DNA from 2 places in the Pseudarthrobacter sp. As-47 genome. Region 2 is predicted to be linked to the other one. Evidence: riboswitches for the same ligand, from Rfam matches in the RefSeq annotation. Region 2 holds a riboswitch; the other holds the start of a gene.

Region 1 (7,052 bases), 1.3 Mb from region 2:
GCGCCCCGCAGCCGGCTACTGCCCCTGCACGTACTTTGCCGGCTCTGCCTTGGCGCCCGCCGCTGCCGCAGCTTCACTTGCTGCCGCGGCTGCCGCGAGGTCCCGGCCGGTCACCTGTCCCCCGGCGTCGTGTGACGTGTAGCGGATAAAGACGCGGTTGTAACGCCAGTCAAGGTCAGGATGGTGGTTCTGTTCCTCGGCCAGGCGTCCGACGGCGGCAATCAGCTCGAGTGCGGCAGCCGCCGTCGGCATTTTGAAGACGGTGACCAACCCGCCGTTGCCGGCCCGCCAGTCAGGCAGTTGAGCCAGGGCTTCGTCGATCCGTTCCGGGGGAAGTGCATCTCTGCCGGCCACTGCTGCTCCTGGGATCCGGGCGCCGGCCGGCAGAAGGTGGGCCTACAGGAACGCGGCCCGGCCCTCCATTGCCGACGACGCCAGCGCATGTTCACGGCGGGGTATGCGACCAGCCGCTTTCGCCAGCCTACCGGCGATGACGGCGTGCTTGAAGGCCTCTCCCATCAAGGCGGGGTTCTGCGCCCGGGTCACTGCCGTGGCCAGGAGCACGGCGTCGCAGCCCAGTTCCATGGCGAGGGCGGCGTCGGAGGCCGTACCGATGCCCGCGTCCAGCACTACCGGCACCGAGGCCCGGGACACGATGAGCTCGATGTTGTGCGGATTGAGGATGCCCAGGCCCGTCCCGATGGGCGAGCCGAGCGGCATCACAGCAGTGGCTCCGAGGTTCTCCAGCCGCAGGGCCAGCACGGGGTCGTCATTGGTGTACGCAAACACCTTGAATCCCCTGTTGACCAGCTGCTCGGTGGCGTCCACGAGCTCAACGGCATCCGGCAGGAGGGTGTGTTCGTCGGCGATGACCTCGAGCTTCACCCAGTCGGTTTCCAGGGCCTCCCGTGCCAGTTCAGCAGTGAGCACAGCGTCACGCGCCGTAAAACACCCCGCGGTGTTGGGCAGGACCCGGATGCCGTGGTCCACCAGCAGCTGGAACAGCGAACCCGCCTCGTCCGGCGAATAGCGCCGCATGGCAACGGTGGTCAGCGAGGTGCCGGAGGCCAGGAGCGCGGCGCCCAGGCCGTCCAGGCTGGGGGCGCCGCCGGTGCCCATGATGAGCCGGGATGCCAGGGGGACGCCGTCGATCACCAGGGGGTCCTGGAGCCCGGACAGCTGGCTGTTGGTGACGGTGGTTCCGGTCATGGTGGTCAGCCTCCCTGTACTGCCGTGACAAGTTCGACGTCGTCGCCCTCGGCGAGCGCCGTGGCGGACCACAGGCTCCGGGGCACCACCTGGGCGTTGCGTGCTACGGCCACGCCCAGCTTCCGCCCGTCCGTGGCCCGGCCGTCCGCGGCCAGCGGACGGCCGGTGACCTCGCTGACGAGCGCGGTGAGGGAAGCGTCGTCGGCCACGGTGTGGCCGGTTCCGTTCAGGGTGATGTTCATGCTGTCTCCTGGGTGTTGGATGGCGTGGCAGCCGCTTCAGCCATGCGAAACGGAGCCGGGGAAAACCGGCCGGGGTTGAACGGGGCCCAGCGGGGGTCTTCCGTGCCGTCCATGAGTTCCCGGCAGATTGCGGCCGCAGCCGGGGTGAGCAGGATGCCGTGGCGGAAGAATCCGGTGGCAATGATGAGCCCCTGCACGTGGCGGGACCCTTGGAGGCCGGACCTTCCAGGCGCGGGCTGCCGGCCCACGGGTCCTCCGGGCAGCGATACCCTTCCGAGCAGCGGGGCGTTGTCCGGCGTGCCGGGCCGGGCGCGGGCCGTGCACTCAAGGAGCTCCAGCTCAGCGACGGCGGGCACCAGCACCTGGGCATCGCGGAGAAGCTGGTACACACCCCCTGCCGACACCGCACCGGCGCTGGAGCCCCTGCCACCGCCACTCCCACTGCCCAGTGCGTCCTCACGCTGGGTTGCCCCGATCACGACGGTTCCGTCCCGCCGCGGAACGATATAGACGGGGACCCCGCGCACCAGTCCGCGGACTGTTGAGGTCACCAGCGGCCTGAGGTGCGCCGGTACCGCGAGCCGCAGGATGTCCCCCTGGACCGGCCGCAGCGGCAGGTGCAGGTCGATCGGCAGTCCCGTGAGTTCCGGGGCGTGCAGTCCGTTGGCCACCACGGTCTCCCCGGCCAGTACGGTCCCTCCACCTTCCAGGGCTACTCCGGCTACGGCCCCGTCCTGCCAGAGCAGGCCGGCTGCCTTGTCCGGCACGGCGAATCCGTCGGCGGCGCCGGCCACGCCGCTTCCGGTGGAGCGGACATCCCCGGCGAGGGCCCGGCGGAGGCAGGCCACCAGCAGCCGGGGGTCCACCTGGTGGTCCGCCGGCGTATCCAGCGCACAGGCAATGCCCGGGCTTAGCAAGGGCTCGCGGCGCCGGGCTTCGCGGATGGTGAGCGGTTCAACCGTGAGGCCGTTGGCCCGCTGGACGGCACGCAGGTCCAGCAAGGCCTTCCGGTCTGCGGCGTCGGCACCCACGGCGAGGGTCGGCGTCGTAAGATATCCGGGATCCGAGCCCGCGGCCGCAGCGAGGTCCGCAGCGAAACCGGGCCAGCGGGCGGAGGCCTCGAGCATGAGTTCCAGGAGGTCCTCCTCCTGGTAGTGCAGTTCGCTCACCGGCGCCAGCATCCCCGCGGCAGCCCAGCTGGCTCCGGAGCCGGGGGCGTCATCGATCACCACCACGGAACGGCCCGAACGCCTCGCCTCCCAGGCGATCCCGTGGCCGATGGCTCCTCCGCCGATCACCGCCACGTCGGCCGTGATGGTGGAACCGGAAGGACAGGGGCCGGTTACGGCGTGCACGTCAGGCATCGGTTGTCTCCTTCCCTACGCCGGTATTAACCGGATCAGGTCAAGCGGTCGGCTCTGACGCCCTCTCAGCCCGGCGCTTTGTGACAGCTGCCGCGGCTCCCGCAGTACGAGCCCAGTGTAGAGGAACTAGGCTGGCTCCCATGAATGTGTCCCACCCCCCTGCCGCCGCTGCCCGTCCGTCCGGTTCCGACGCCTTTATCAACGCGGAGGGCAGCGCCGGGCTGCACGATGCGCGCCTGTACCTCTGCACGGATGCGCGCCGCAGCCAGGGCGACTTTGAGCAGTTCGTGGATGCCGCGTTCGCCGGCGGCGTGGACATCATCCAGCTCCGGGACAAGTCCATCGAAGCCGCCGAGGAGCTGGAACTCCTCGCCGTCCTGAAGGAGGCAGCGGTCCGGCACGGCAGGCTGTGGGCAGTGAACGACCGCGCCGACATTGCTGTGCTGTCCGGAGCGCCGGTCTTCCACATCGGGCAGAAGGACCTTCCCCTCAAGGCAGCCCGGACGCTGCTGAACGGGAACGCCGCCATCGGCCTGTCCAGCCACAGCCCTGGACAGGTGGATGCCGCCCTGGCAGCGGCCGCGGGCCCGGCGGCGCTCGACTACTTCTGCGTCGGCCCGCTGTGGGCAACACCCACCAAGCCCGGCCGCGCCGCCGTCGGCCTGGACCTGGTGACGTATGCGGCGGCGGCCTCAGCGGCGCAAGGGCAGGGACAGTCCGACGGCGGTGTGCCCTGGTTCGCGATCGGCGGGATTGACCACGGCAACGTGGAACAGGTGGTGGAGGCCGGGGCCAGCAGGATCGTTGTGGTCCGGGCCATTACGGAGGCCGACGATCCGTCAGCGGCGGCCGCATCGCTGCTCGACGCGCTGGACGCCGCCCGCCCGTGACGCGGCGCCGGGTCCGCACCGCATCCCGCGGGCGGCTCCCTGCACTATTCGCGGAATTCGGGCTACGCTGATTTTCGTGTCACATCATCGGCTGGCCCCCAGTGTCCACGAGCACACCAACGCCCTCGAGGCTGCACTCAGCGCCCTGCGGACGGAGCTCGAGCTGCCTGGTGAGTACCCGGCCGAAGCCGTGAAGGACGCCGAGGCCGCCGTGTCGGCACTGAAGCTGCCGTCCCATGACCTGACGGGCATAGACTTCATCACCATCGACCCGGCGTCGTCCACGGACCTTGACCAGGCGCTCTTTATTGAACGGGACGGCAGCAGCTACCGCGTGCTCTACGCCATTGCCGACGTTCCCGCCTTCGTGGCTCCCGGCGGCCCGCTGGATGCCGAGACCAGGCGCCGCGGCCAGACTTTCTACACCCCGGACGGCCGCATTCCGCTGCACCCTGAAGTCATCAGCGAGGGCGCCGGAAGCCTCCTGCCGGGACAGGACTGTTCCGCGTTCGTCTGGGACTTCCGCCTCGATGTCCGCGCCGAAGTCACCGCGGTGACGGTGGGACGGGCCCGGATGCGCAGCCGCGCCAAGCTCAGCTACAAGGGCGCCCAGGCGGAACTGGACGGCGGCAGCCCTTCAGAAGTCCTGGTCCTCCTCAAGGAGGTGGGGCTCAAGCGCGTGGAGCTGGAGCGCGCCCGTGAGGGTGCCAGCCTGAACATGCCGGACCAGGAAATTGTCCAGCTTCCCGACGGCGGCTACCGGATTGCCGCGGCCCCGCAGCTGCCCGTGGAGGACTGGAACGCCCAGATCTCGCTCATGACGGGAATGGCCGCTGCGCAGCTCATGCTGGCCGGCAAAGTGGGCATCCTCCGCACCATGCCCTCACCGGATGAGCGGTCCCTGCACCACTTCCGGCTCCAGACAGAGGCCCTCGGGAAGCCCTGGGACGGTGAGGTCAGCTACGGCGAGTACCTGCGCAGCCTGGACCCCACGGATCCCCGCCAGCTGGCCATTATGCACTCAGCCGGCATGCTCTTCCGCGGTGCGGCGTATACGGCGTTCGACGGCGCGGTCCCCGAGGACGCCGTGCAGTCCGCCATCGGCGCCGCCTACGCCCACACCACCGCGCCGCTGCGCCGCCTGGTGGACCGCTTTGTCCTGGTGACCTGCGAAGCCCTGTGCAACGGCGGCGACGTGCCCGGCTGGGTCCGTGAGGCGCTGCCGTCGCTTCCCGAGATCATGGCCGGCTCGGACCAGCTGGCGTCCCGGATGGAGCGCATGGCCCTGGACACCGTGGAGGCGGCGCTCCTGGTCAACCACATCGGGCAGGAGTTCGACGCGATCGTGATCTCCGGATCCAAGCCCCAGAAGGACAACGGCAACGGCGGCAACGGAAAGAACGGCAACGGCCGCAACGGCAACGGCAACGGCGGCTCAGGCATCATCCAGATTGCCGAGCCTGCCGTCACGGCCCGCTGCGCCGGTGAGCTGGAGGCCGGAACCAAGGTCCGGGTGCGCCTCGTGTCCTCCGACATTGCCACCCGGGAAGTACATTTCGAGCTGGTCCCGCCCCTGTCCTGAGCGGGGCCGTTTTTCCTGCCGGCGTGCAGGCACACCGGGCCAAAGCCGGGTTTCCGTGCCCGTGCGGCTAGACTGAAGAGGTAGAAATGGATGCCCGGTCGTTGATTTCCTTGATTTGAAACCAACAAGCCCGCCCCTACGCGATCTTGAGATACACCCGCTGGTCACCAGTGCCAGCATTTTAGATAGCCCGCGATCGGCTTCCACTGGAATTGCTTGCGCGCCCGAGCGTGCTCCGGAACGGCCTTGGGCCGGCCCGTTGAGCAGGCAGCGCCATTGCCCAAATGAATAAGGAAACTCCACGTGAGTGAATTGCATACCCACCAGCTTCTGACGGACGACTCCGGCACCGAAACGATCGAGCCGGAAGAAACCATCATCTCCGACGAGAAGCCGCACGAGATTGAGGAGAAGTCCTTCGCGGACTTCAACGTCCGCGCCGACATTGTGGAATCCCTGGCGGACGCCGGGATCACCCACCCCTTCCCCATCCAGGCGATGACCCTGCCGGTGGCCCTCTCCGGCCACGACATCATCGGCCAGGCCAAGACCGGCACCGGCAAGACCCTGGGCTTCGGCATCCCCGCCCTGCAGCGCGTGGTGGGCCGTGACGACGCCGGCTACGAGAAACTCGCAGTACCCGGCGCACCGCAGGCCCTGGTCATCGTCCCCACCCGTGAACTCGCGGTGCAGGTGGCCAACGACCTGCAGACGGCCTCCCGCAAGAGGAACGCACGCATCGCCACCATCTATGGCGGCCGGGCCTACGAGCCCCAGGTGGAAGCCCTGAAGAACGGCGTGGAGGTTGTGGTGGGAACCCCCGGGCGCCTCATCGACCTCTACAAGCAGAAGCACCTGAGCCTGAAGAACGTCAAGGTCGTCATCCTGGACGAGGCCGACGAAATGCTTGACCTCGGCTTCCTGCCGGACGTCGAGACCCTGATCGCGGCCACGCCGGCGGTCCGCCAGACGCTGCTGTTCTCCGCCACCATGCCCGGCCCCGTCATTGCCATGGCCCGCCGCTACATGACCCAGCCCACCCACATCCGTGCTGCTGATCCGGATGACGAAGGCCTCACCAAGCGGGACATCCGCCAGCTGATCTACCGCGCGCATAGCATGGACAAGATCGAGGTGGTAGCCCGCATCCTGCAGGCCAGGGGACGCGGCCGGACCATCATCTTCACCAAGACCAAGCGCACCGCAGCCAAGGTTGCCGAGGAACTGGTGGACCGCGGGTTCGCGGCCGCCGCGATCCACGGCGATCTCGGGCAGGGCGCACGCGAGCAGGCGCTCCGGGCCTTCCGCAACAACAAGGTGGATGTCCTGGTGGCAACCGATGTGGCCGCCCGCGGCATCGACGTGGACGACGTCACCCATGTCATCAACTACCAGTGCGTGGAAGACGAAAAGATCTACCTGCACCGGGTGGGCCGCACCGGCCGCGCCGGCAACAAAGGCACCGCCGTGACCTTCGTGGACTGGGACGACATGCCGCGCTGGGGACTGATCAACAAGGCACTGGGCCTGAGCGTTCCGGAGCCCATCGAGACCTACTCGTCCTCCCCGCACCTTTATGAGGACCTGGACATCCCCGAAGGCACCAAGGGCAGGCTGCCGCGCGACAAGCGCACCCTGGCCGGTGTTGACGCCGAGGTGCTGGAGGACCTGGGCGAAACGGGCAAGAAGAACGCCCGCGGTGGCCGCGACGCCGGCAGTTCCCGCGACCGCGACGGCCGTGGCCGGGACAGCCGTGACCGCGGCG
Region 2 (7,052 bases):
CCCGCCATTCTCCGGATTCCTGGGGAAGGTGGGGCTCATGCAGGCCGGCGTTGAACTGGGAACACCGCTGGCATACGTCCTGGTGATCGGCGGGGTGCTGACCAGCCTGCTGACCCTGCTTGCGGTGGCCAGGGTATGGAACCGCGCGTTCTGGCGCAGGCCTTCCGACGCCGAACACCCGGATCCCGTGCTGCTGGCAACGCCTGCCGCCCGCGTTACCGGGCCGGGAGCCAAGCCGAACACCGTCACCCTGCTGCCGCGCACCATGGTGGGTTCCACCATCGGGCTGGTGGTCCTGGGCATCGGGCTGACTGTCTTCGCGGGGCCGCTGTTCATGGTCTCGGACCAGGCCGCGCACGACATGCTGGACAGGTCCTCCTACATCCAGGCAGTCCTGGGCGCAGACACCGAGGTTCCCATGGTCCTTACCGCAGGGGGAGGAAAATGAGCCGCCGGCGCATCTCACTGCGCCAGGAGCTTCCGCTCCTGGTGTGGCTGGTCATTGTCTGGGGTGCGCTGTGGCAGGATTTCAGCCCGGGCAACCTCCTTTTCGGAGCCCTGTTGTCAGTAGCCGTGGCACGCCTGTTCTACCTTCCGCCGGTGGAGCTCAGCGGACGCTTCAACATCCTGTATGCCGTTCCGTTCGCGCTCACGTTCCTGGCCAAGGTGGTGATGGCCAGCATGCAGCTCCTCTACCTTGCCGTGTCGCGGGGCCCCAGGGTGAAGAACGCCGTGGTGGCGGTGACCCTGCGCAGCCACCAGGACCTCCTGGTCACAGCCACAGGCCACGTGATTTCCCTGATTCCCGGTTCCCTGGTGGTCGAGGTGGACCGGTCAACCTCCACACTCTACCTGCACGCGCTGAACATCAGCTCCCCGCAGGACGTCGAAAACCTGAAGAACGAGGTGCTGTCCATCGAAGCGGGGCTGATCAGGATCATGGGTACCAGGGAAGAGCTCGAGATTTTGCGGACGGAGGCGACCGCATGATGCAGATCGTCCTGGCAGTGACCGCCGTGATCTTCTCGCTCGCGGCAGTCGGCGCAATCATCAGGATCTCCCGCGGCCCGTCGCTGCTGGACCGGGTGCTGGCCACGGATGTCCTGTTGGCCATCCTGGGCGGTGCCCTGTGCGTGGACATGGCCGTCAACCGGCACCTCAACAACCTGATGCTGGTGGTGGCCATCTCGATCATCGGCTTCATCGGGTCCGTGACGGTGGCAAGGTTTGTGGCAGACCGTAGGGAGCAGCCCAATGAGTCCTGATTCCACTGGCCTGGATGCCTGGGTGGACGTGCTGTCCGCGGTGTTCATGATTGTTGGGGCCACCATGTCCCTGGGGGCGGCCATCGGCCTGCTGCGCTTCCCCGACCTCCTGAGCCGCATGCATGCCGCCACCAAACCCCAGGTTTTGGGGCTGTTCCTGCTCCTGGCATCCATCGGCCTGCAGATGCGGACCTGGTGGGTGTGGCCCGTGCTGCTGGTGGCCTGGATCTTCCAGCTGCTCACCGTGCCGGTCTCTGCGCACATGGTGGGGCGCGCCGGTTACCGCACCAAGCACCTGCACCGCGAACTCCTCACCTCGGATGAGCTTGAGGCCGTGGTGCAAAAAGCCGCCGCCAAAGCCGCCCGTGAGGACGGTTCCGGCGACGGCTGAGTGCTGGTTTGGAGTGGCCCCGGGAGCTGAGTAAAACTTCCCTGTTGGCCGGGGCTGCGGGTGCTGGACTCCGCTAGACGATGTCCTGGCTCTTGGCGAACCGGGTGATGGCCCGCTGGGTGCCTCGGTTGGCCAGGACCTGGATGATGGTGCTGACAGAGGCCGAGATCAGCGCGAACGTCAGCGCGGACTGCAGGCTCGTGGGGACGTCCTCGTCCTTGCCGGTGGGCGGCTTGCGCCCGGTGGACTTTTCCCAGATGGTGTTGACCAGCTTGGTGCCGACGAAGCCGGCGCCGAGGCTCACGCCGGTGCCGAGCAGCTTGATGAAAAGGTTCATTCCTGAGTACTCCTTGCGGGCGGAAAACGGGCTGTCCCTAGCCTATCTGGCGTTTGCCGGGTCCCTGCCCAGCGTGACGCGTCGCTTGTTCAGGCTGACGGGGATTCGGTGCGGAACTTGATCATCTTGTGGGTGCCGTCGCAGTAGGGCTTGATGGCTGAGGCGCCGCACCGGCACAGCGCCACCGTTTTGCGGTCACGGGGAACCGGTTCGCCGGACGGTGTGACCAGCTCGAAATCGCCGCGCACAATAAGGGGCCCGTCGGGGCAGACCACAATGGAGCTCTCGGTGGGTTCCTGGTTCATCTCTGCTCCTGCTCTGGGGTGCTGGGAAATCTGGTGGAGGTTTCGGTTGATGCCTGCGTGGGGCCTGGCCTGATCTGGTCAGCGGGGTTCATGCCTTGGTGCTCAGGCCGCAGCAGGCAGTGCCTGCCTCAGCGAGGTTCCGCCGTTTTCCCAGGACTGCAGGATGTGCGCGGACAGCCTGCCGTCCACGGCCATGACGGCCGTGGCTCCGAACAGGACGTCCGCCAGAAGGTGGGGTTCGGCTTCAACCAGCCCGCCCGCAAGGTCCCGGCCGGCAATCTGTTCATGGACGGCGTCGGCCTCCACATGCTCGTCGAAGTAGTGGGTGACGTCTGTAGTGAATCCGTGGCGCCGGAAGCCCCTGCCGTACAGGCGGTTGGGCTGGGAGGACGTCATCTCATAGATGGCCAGATGTCCCGTGATGGCCCCCCGGAGCCGGCGGTTAAGGCCGAAAAGGGACATCAGGTTCACGGCAGCGAGGGAGACCGCAGGGACGGCGTCCACGTATGCCCCGTACCCGTCCTCCATTCCCAGGCCCCGCATGGTGCGGGCGAAAAGGGCGCTGTGCATCCGCTCGGGCCGTCCGCCGCCGTACTCGTCCGCCTGGATTTCCACCAGTGCCGCTTTGGGCCGGCCGGAGAGCCGGGGGATGGCGAAGGTGTGCGGATCGGCTTCCTTCAGCTGGTAGATGGACTTGTGGATCAGGAATTCCTTGAGCTGGCCCAGGCTGGCTTTCCGGGCCACATAGCGGGAGAGGCTGGGGCCGGTGTCGCGTGCGGCCAGGCCGAACAGGACGTCCGCCACAGCGTCGCTGGTGGCACCGGGTCCGGCGGGAAGTTCCAGGTCACCGGCAGCCTCCGCGGCTGCGTCCCGGAGCGCGGCTTCGAACGGCTTTTCCAGCATCTGGCGCACCCGGATCAGTTCCGGCGCCCACTCCCACTCGTCACTCACACCCTCAAGGCCCGAGTAGTGGAGCTCGTAGAGGCAGAAGAGCGCCAGCTGGAGGTCGTCGTCGCCAATGATGTCCCGGGTTGCCGGGAGATGGCCGGCCACCGAGCGGTGCAACGCGTCAAGGGCGCCCTCATCTGTGCCCGGTGCCGCTGTGAGGGCGCTGAACAGTGCGGTGCTGACTGGACCCCTTGCTGCTGGGATTTTCATGGTGCTCCTTCAGGTCTGGCGTGGGCCGGTTCCGTGCTCCCTGCACTGGGGCCCGGCCGGGGATGTGTCAGCGGCCGCGGGTGCCGGGCGCTGGAGATGTGGCGGTGCTACCGGTGTCGGCGCCGGCTGCGGCGGGGACGGGCCCGCGGGCCAGCATGATGGCCAGGGCAATCATGGCCAGGCCAAGGACCAGATGGAGCCAGTTGTCCGCATCGTTTGCGGGGAGGAAGTTGGCAGGGGTGGGGTCACCGACCAGAAGGCCGTACAGCCAGAGGACCAGGTAGATGACGCCGCCGTAGATGAGGAAGTTCCGTGCCTGCGGGTGGGTGCGCGACATCAGGACGCCGGCGACGCCGAAGAGCAGGTGCACGGCGTTATGGAGGACGGATACCTGGAAGATCCCGAGCAGCAATGCTCCTGAGGCGTGTCCGGCCAGGCGGAGCGCGTCATGGTTGGAAGTGATGCCGGGAACGAATCCAAGGATGCCGGCCAGGCAGAACACGGCGCCCGTTGCGAGGGCAGCCTTCTGCAGGCCTGTGCGGGCGCCTGCCCGGCGGATGCTGGCTGCCATGTGCTGTACTCCTCAAACGCTGGAGACAACATAGTAAGCATGATTACTAAATAATTGCTAAGCAGCCTTTGTATTGTGCCGGCGTTGTGCGCCCGCACTCCGCGCGCAGGCTGCTAGCCTCCCGGGCCGGCCCATGAGTAGGGGTTGGTGTGCGGACCTCCGCGGCGGCCGTGGTCGTAGCCTTGCTGCCAGGACTTCCCGACGGCGGACACCAGTTCCGCCAGCAGGGAATAGTAGGGGTGGTCCGGACCGATGAAAATCATCTCGTCCCAGGCTTTGTCCAGCGCCGCCCGGACCTGGTTCTCGGTTGCTGGACCGGTCACGGCGCCCTCCTGGATTGATCACCCGCCACTGCGCTCGAATGTACTCCCGGCCTCACTGGGGTGTCCATGCCAGGAAGACCTGCCATGCCGGCCGGCCGGGGGCGCCACTCCGCTGGCTTGCAGGGCGTTACTCCGCGCCGGCCGAACGGAGGATGTCGCGGAGGGCCTCGACCACCAGGTCATGGTCCTGCAGCTGCGGCAATCCGGACACGGTGACGGTTGCTACGGCGCCCACCCCAGTGACGTACAAGGGGAAGGAGCCGCCGTGCGCAGCGTAGAGGGCCTGGTCGAACCAGGCATTGTCTTCGATACGTCCGCCGCTGAGCCGGGCGCGCAGCCCCACCAGCAGGGAAGGAACCTCGTACCGGGCTGCGGTCCGTTTCTTGGCCCGGATCCAGTGCCCGTTGTCCGGTGTTGCCCCCGGCAGGGCCACGTGGAAGAGGACCTGCTCGCCCTTGGTGATGTCGATGGCGATGGGAAGCCCGCGCTCCTTGCCCAGCTCCACGAGGAGCAGCCCCAGGTTCAGGGAGTCGTCCAGGGAGAAGCCGGGAAACTGGAGTTCCCGGATCTCCGCCTCAATCCGCGCGATCAAGGCCTCCAGGGATCCCTCCGGCTGGGCATCGCGGGAATCCGGATCATACCCGGTCACATCTGGTGGATTCGCTGTCATGGCCCACAATCTACCCCTCCCTGCGGTAAACTGGACCACGCCCAACAGGGCGGATATTTCACCAACAGAATCATTCAACGACAGGGGAGCGCCGCCGTCGGCATCACTGGCCAGGCCAGGGACCGCAGGTGGGCGCTGAGAGTGCGGACAGCCGCAGACCCTCGAACCTGATCCGGTTAGTACCGGCGCAAGGGAGTCGAGTTCTCGAAGTGCGCGCAGCGGCAGCAGTGCCGGCAACCGCGTCCACTTTCCCCTCCTGTTCCTCAGGAGGACCACATGGCAACAACAGCAATCAAGAAGCCCGCCGGCAAGTCCTGGCGCGTCGTGGACATCGTGGTGGCGGCCCTTATCGCCGTTGCCGGCGGCGTCATTTTCTGGGCCTGGTCCCAGGGGGCGGCCGCAGTCTCCGGACCCATGAACGCCGTCTACCCGCCCCTGACCGGCCTGATTGCCGGCGGCTGGATGATCCCGGCCGTCCTGGGCATGCTCATCATCCGCAAGCCCGGCGCCGCGCTCTTCTGCGAGACGGTGGCCGCCACGGGTGAACTGCTCATGGGCTCCCAGTACGGTGCGTCGGTACTGTTCTCCGGATTCGTCCAGGGCCTGGGTGCCGAGATCATCTTCGCCATCTTCGTGTACCGGAAGTTCAACCTGCCCGTGGCACTGCTTGCCGGCGCCGCGGCCGGCCTTTTCTGCGGCCTGAACGACTCCTTCGCGCCGTGGGGCTGGAACATCGCCTACGCCGCCGGCGACAAGCTGGCGTACATCATCTTCACTGCCATCTCCGGCGCCATCATCGCCGGCGCACTGTCCTGGATCGCCACCCGCGGCCTGGCCAGGACAGGGGTCCTGAGCTCCTTTGCATCACGCAAGGCGGCAACGGAGCCCGTCTTCTCCTGATGGGCGCCCCTTCGCGGCACGAGGCATCAGTTGCGGTGCGTCCGGCTGCCGTCACAGCCCGCGGCTGGGGATGGCGCCATGCGGGGCGCGCCAAGCCGGCTGTCCGTGGCCTCGACCTGGAGATCCGCCCGGGGGAGCGGGTGCTCCTTTTGGGGCCCTCCGGTGCGGGCAAGTCCACGCTCCTGCATGCCCTGGCCGGGGTGCTGGGGGACATGGACGACGACGGCGGCGACGCCGGCGAGTCCGACGAGACGGGCTCGCTGCTGGTTGACGGCGCCGTGCCCCGCGAGCAGCGCGGCCGGGCCGGGCTGATGCAGCAGGATCCGGAGACGCAGGTGGTCCTCTCCCGCGTCGGCGACGACGTCGCCTTTGGCGCCGAGAACCTCGCCGTGCCCCGCGACGCCATCTGGGCCCGCGTGCACGAGGCGCTGGACGACGTCGGCCTTTCCCGCCTGCCGCTTGACCACCCGACGTCGGCCCTGTCCGGCGGGCAAAAACAGCGCCTCGCGCTTGCGGGAATCCTCGCAATGCGGCCCGGCCTGATCCTGCTCGACGAGCCAACGGCGAACCTGGACCCTGCCGGTGTGCTGGAAGTCCGGGACGCCGTGGGCCGCTGCGTGGACAAGACCGGCGCCACGCTGGTTGTGGTGGAGCACCGGGTGTCCGTGTGGAAGGACCTGGTGGACCGGATCGTGGTGCTGCAGCCGGGCAGCGCCACTGAAGATGCCGTGCTGCTTGACGGTCCTCCGGACCAGGTGCTCGCGGACGCACGGACCATGCTGGCGGCGGCCGGTGTGTGGGTGCCCGGGTATGTTCCTGGCACGCGTGCACGGTCGGGCAATCCGGCAGCCGGCTCCGGCGGCCTTCTGCTGGCGGCCGAGAACCTTGCGGTTTCCCGGGAACGTCCGCGCCGCAGCGGCTTCCGGAAGGTACCCCCGGTACCCGTCCAACACGATATTTCCGCCCAGGTCCGGGCAGGGCAGGCGCTGGCCATCACGGGCCCCAACGGGGCGGGCAAGTCAACGTTTGCGCTGACCCTCGCGGGACTCCTGGAACCGGTGGCAGGAAAGGTGTCGGCCACCCTGGACCTCAGCCGTGGCGCCGGGATAGACCCTTATAAGTGGAAGGCCGA

The links. Region 2 has a riboswitch for thiamine pyrophosphate ahead of AC4BCK_RS19495 (ECF transporter S component). Riboswitches for the same ligand answer to the same signal wherever they lie in the genome.
Region 1: it holds a riboswitch for thiamine pyrophosphate, as region 2 does, so the genes downstream of both, AC4BCK_RS13605 (FAD-dependent oxidoreductase) here and AC4BCK_RS19495 (ECF transporter S component) in region 2, are expected to answer to the same signal.

The regions. Positions count from the first base shown of each region.
Region 1 covers NZ_CM177088.1:2,949,609-2,956,660, forward strand. Annotated here, with positions in the region: gene AC4BCK_RS13590 (4a-hydroxytetrahydrobiopterin dehydratase) at 16-354, opposite strand; gene AC4BCK_RS13595 (thiazole synthase) at 397-1,209, opposite strand; gene thiS (sulfur carrier protein ThiS) at 1,215-1,451, opposite strand; gene AC4BCK_RS13605 (FAD-dependent oxidoreductase) at 1,448-2,815, opposite strand; TPP riboswitch at 2,811-2,928, opposite strand; gene thiE (thiamine phosphate synthase) at 2,956-3,705, shown strand; gene AC4BCK_RS13615 (RNB domain-containing ribonuclease) at 3,782-5,287, shown strand; gene AC4BCK_RS13620 (DEAD/DEAH box helicase) at 5,591-7,052, shown strand, end outside.
Region 2 covers NZ_CM177088.1:4,202,075-4,209,126, reverse strand. Annotated here, with positions in the region: gene AC4BCK_RS19545 (Na+/H+ antiporter subunit D) at 1-448, shown strand, start outside; gene AC4BCK_RS19540 (Na+/H+ antiporter subunit E) at 445-990, shown strand; gene AC4BCK_RS19535 (MrpF/PhaF family protein) at 987-1,265, shown strand; gene mnhG (monovalent cation/H(+) antiporter subunit G) at 1,255-1,656, shown strand; gene AC4BCK_RS19525 (DUF4235 domain-containing protein) at 1,730-1,993, opposite strand; gene AC4BCK_RS19520 (CDGSH iron-sulfur domain-containing protein) at 2,083-2,298, opposite strand; gene AC4BCK_RS19515 (iron-containing redox enzyme family protein) at 2,401-3,456, opposite strand; gene AC4BCK_RS19510 (DUF4383 domain-containing protein) at 3,524-4,027, opposite strand; gene AC4BCK_RS19505 (hypothetical protein) at 4,141-4,350, opposite strand; gene AC4BCK_RS19500 (heme-degrading domain-containing protein) at 4,478-5,020, opposite strand; TPP riboswitch at 5,093-5,232, shown strand; gene AC4BCK_RS19495 (ECF transporter S component) at 5,297-5,920, shown strand; gene AC4BCK_RS19490 (ABC transporter ATP-binding protein) at 5,920-7,052, shown strand, end outside.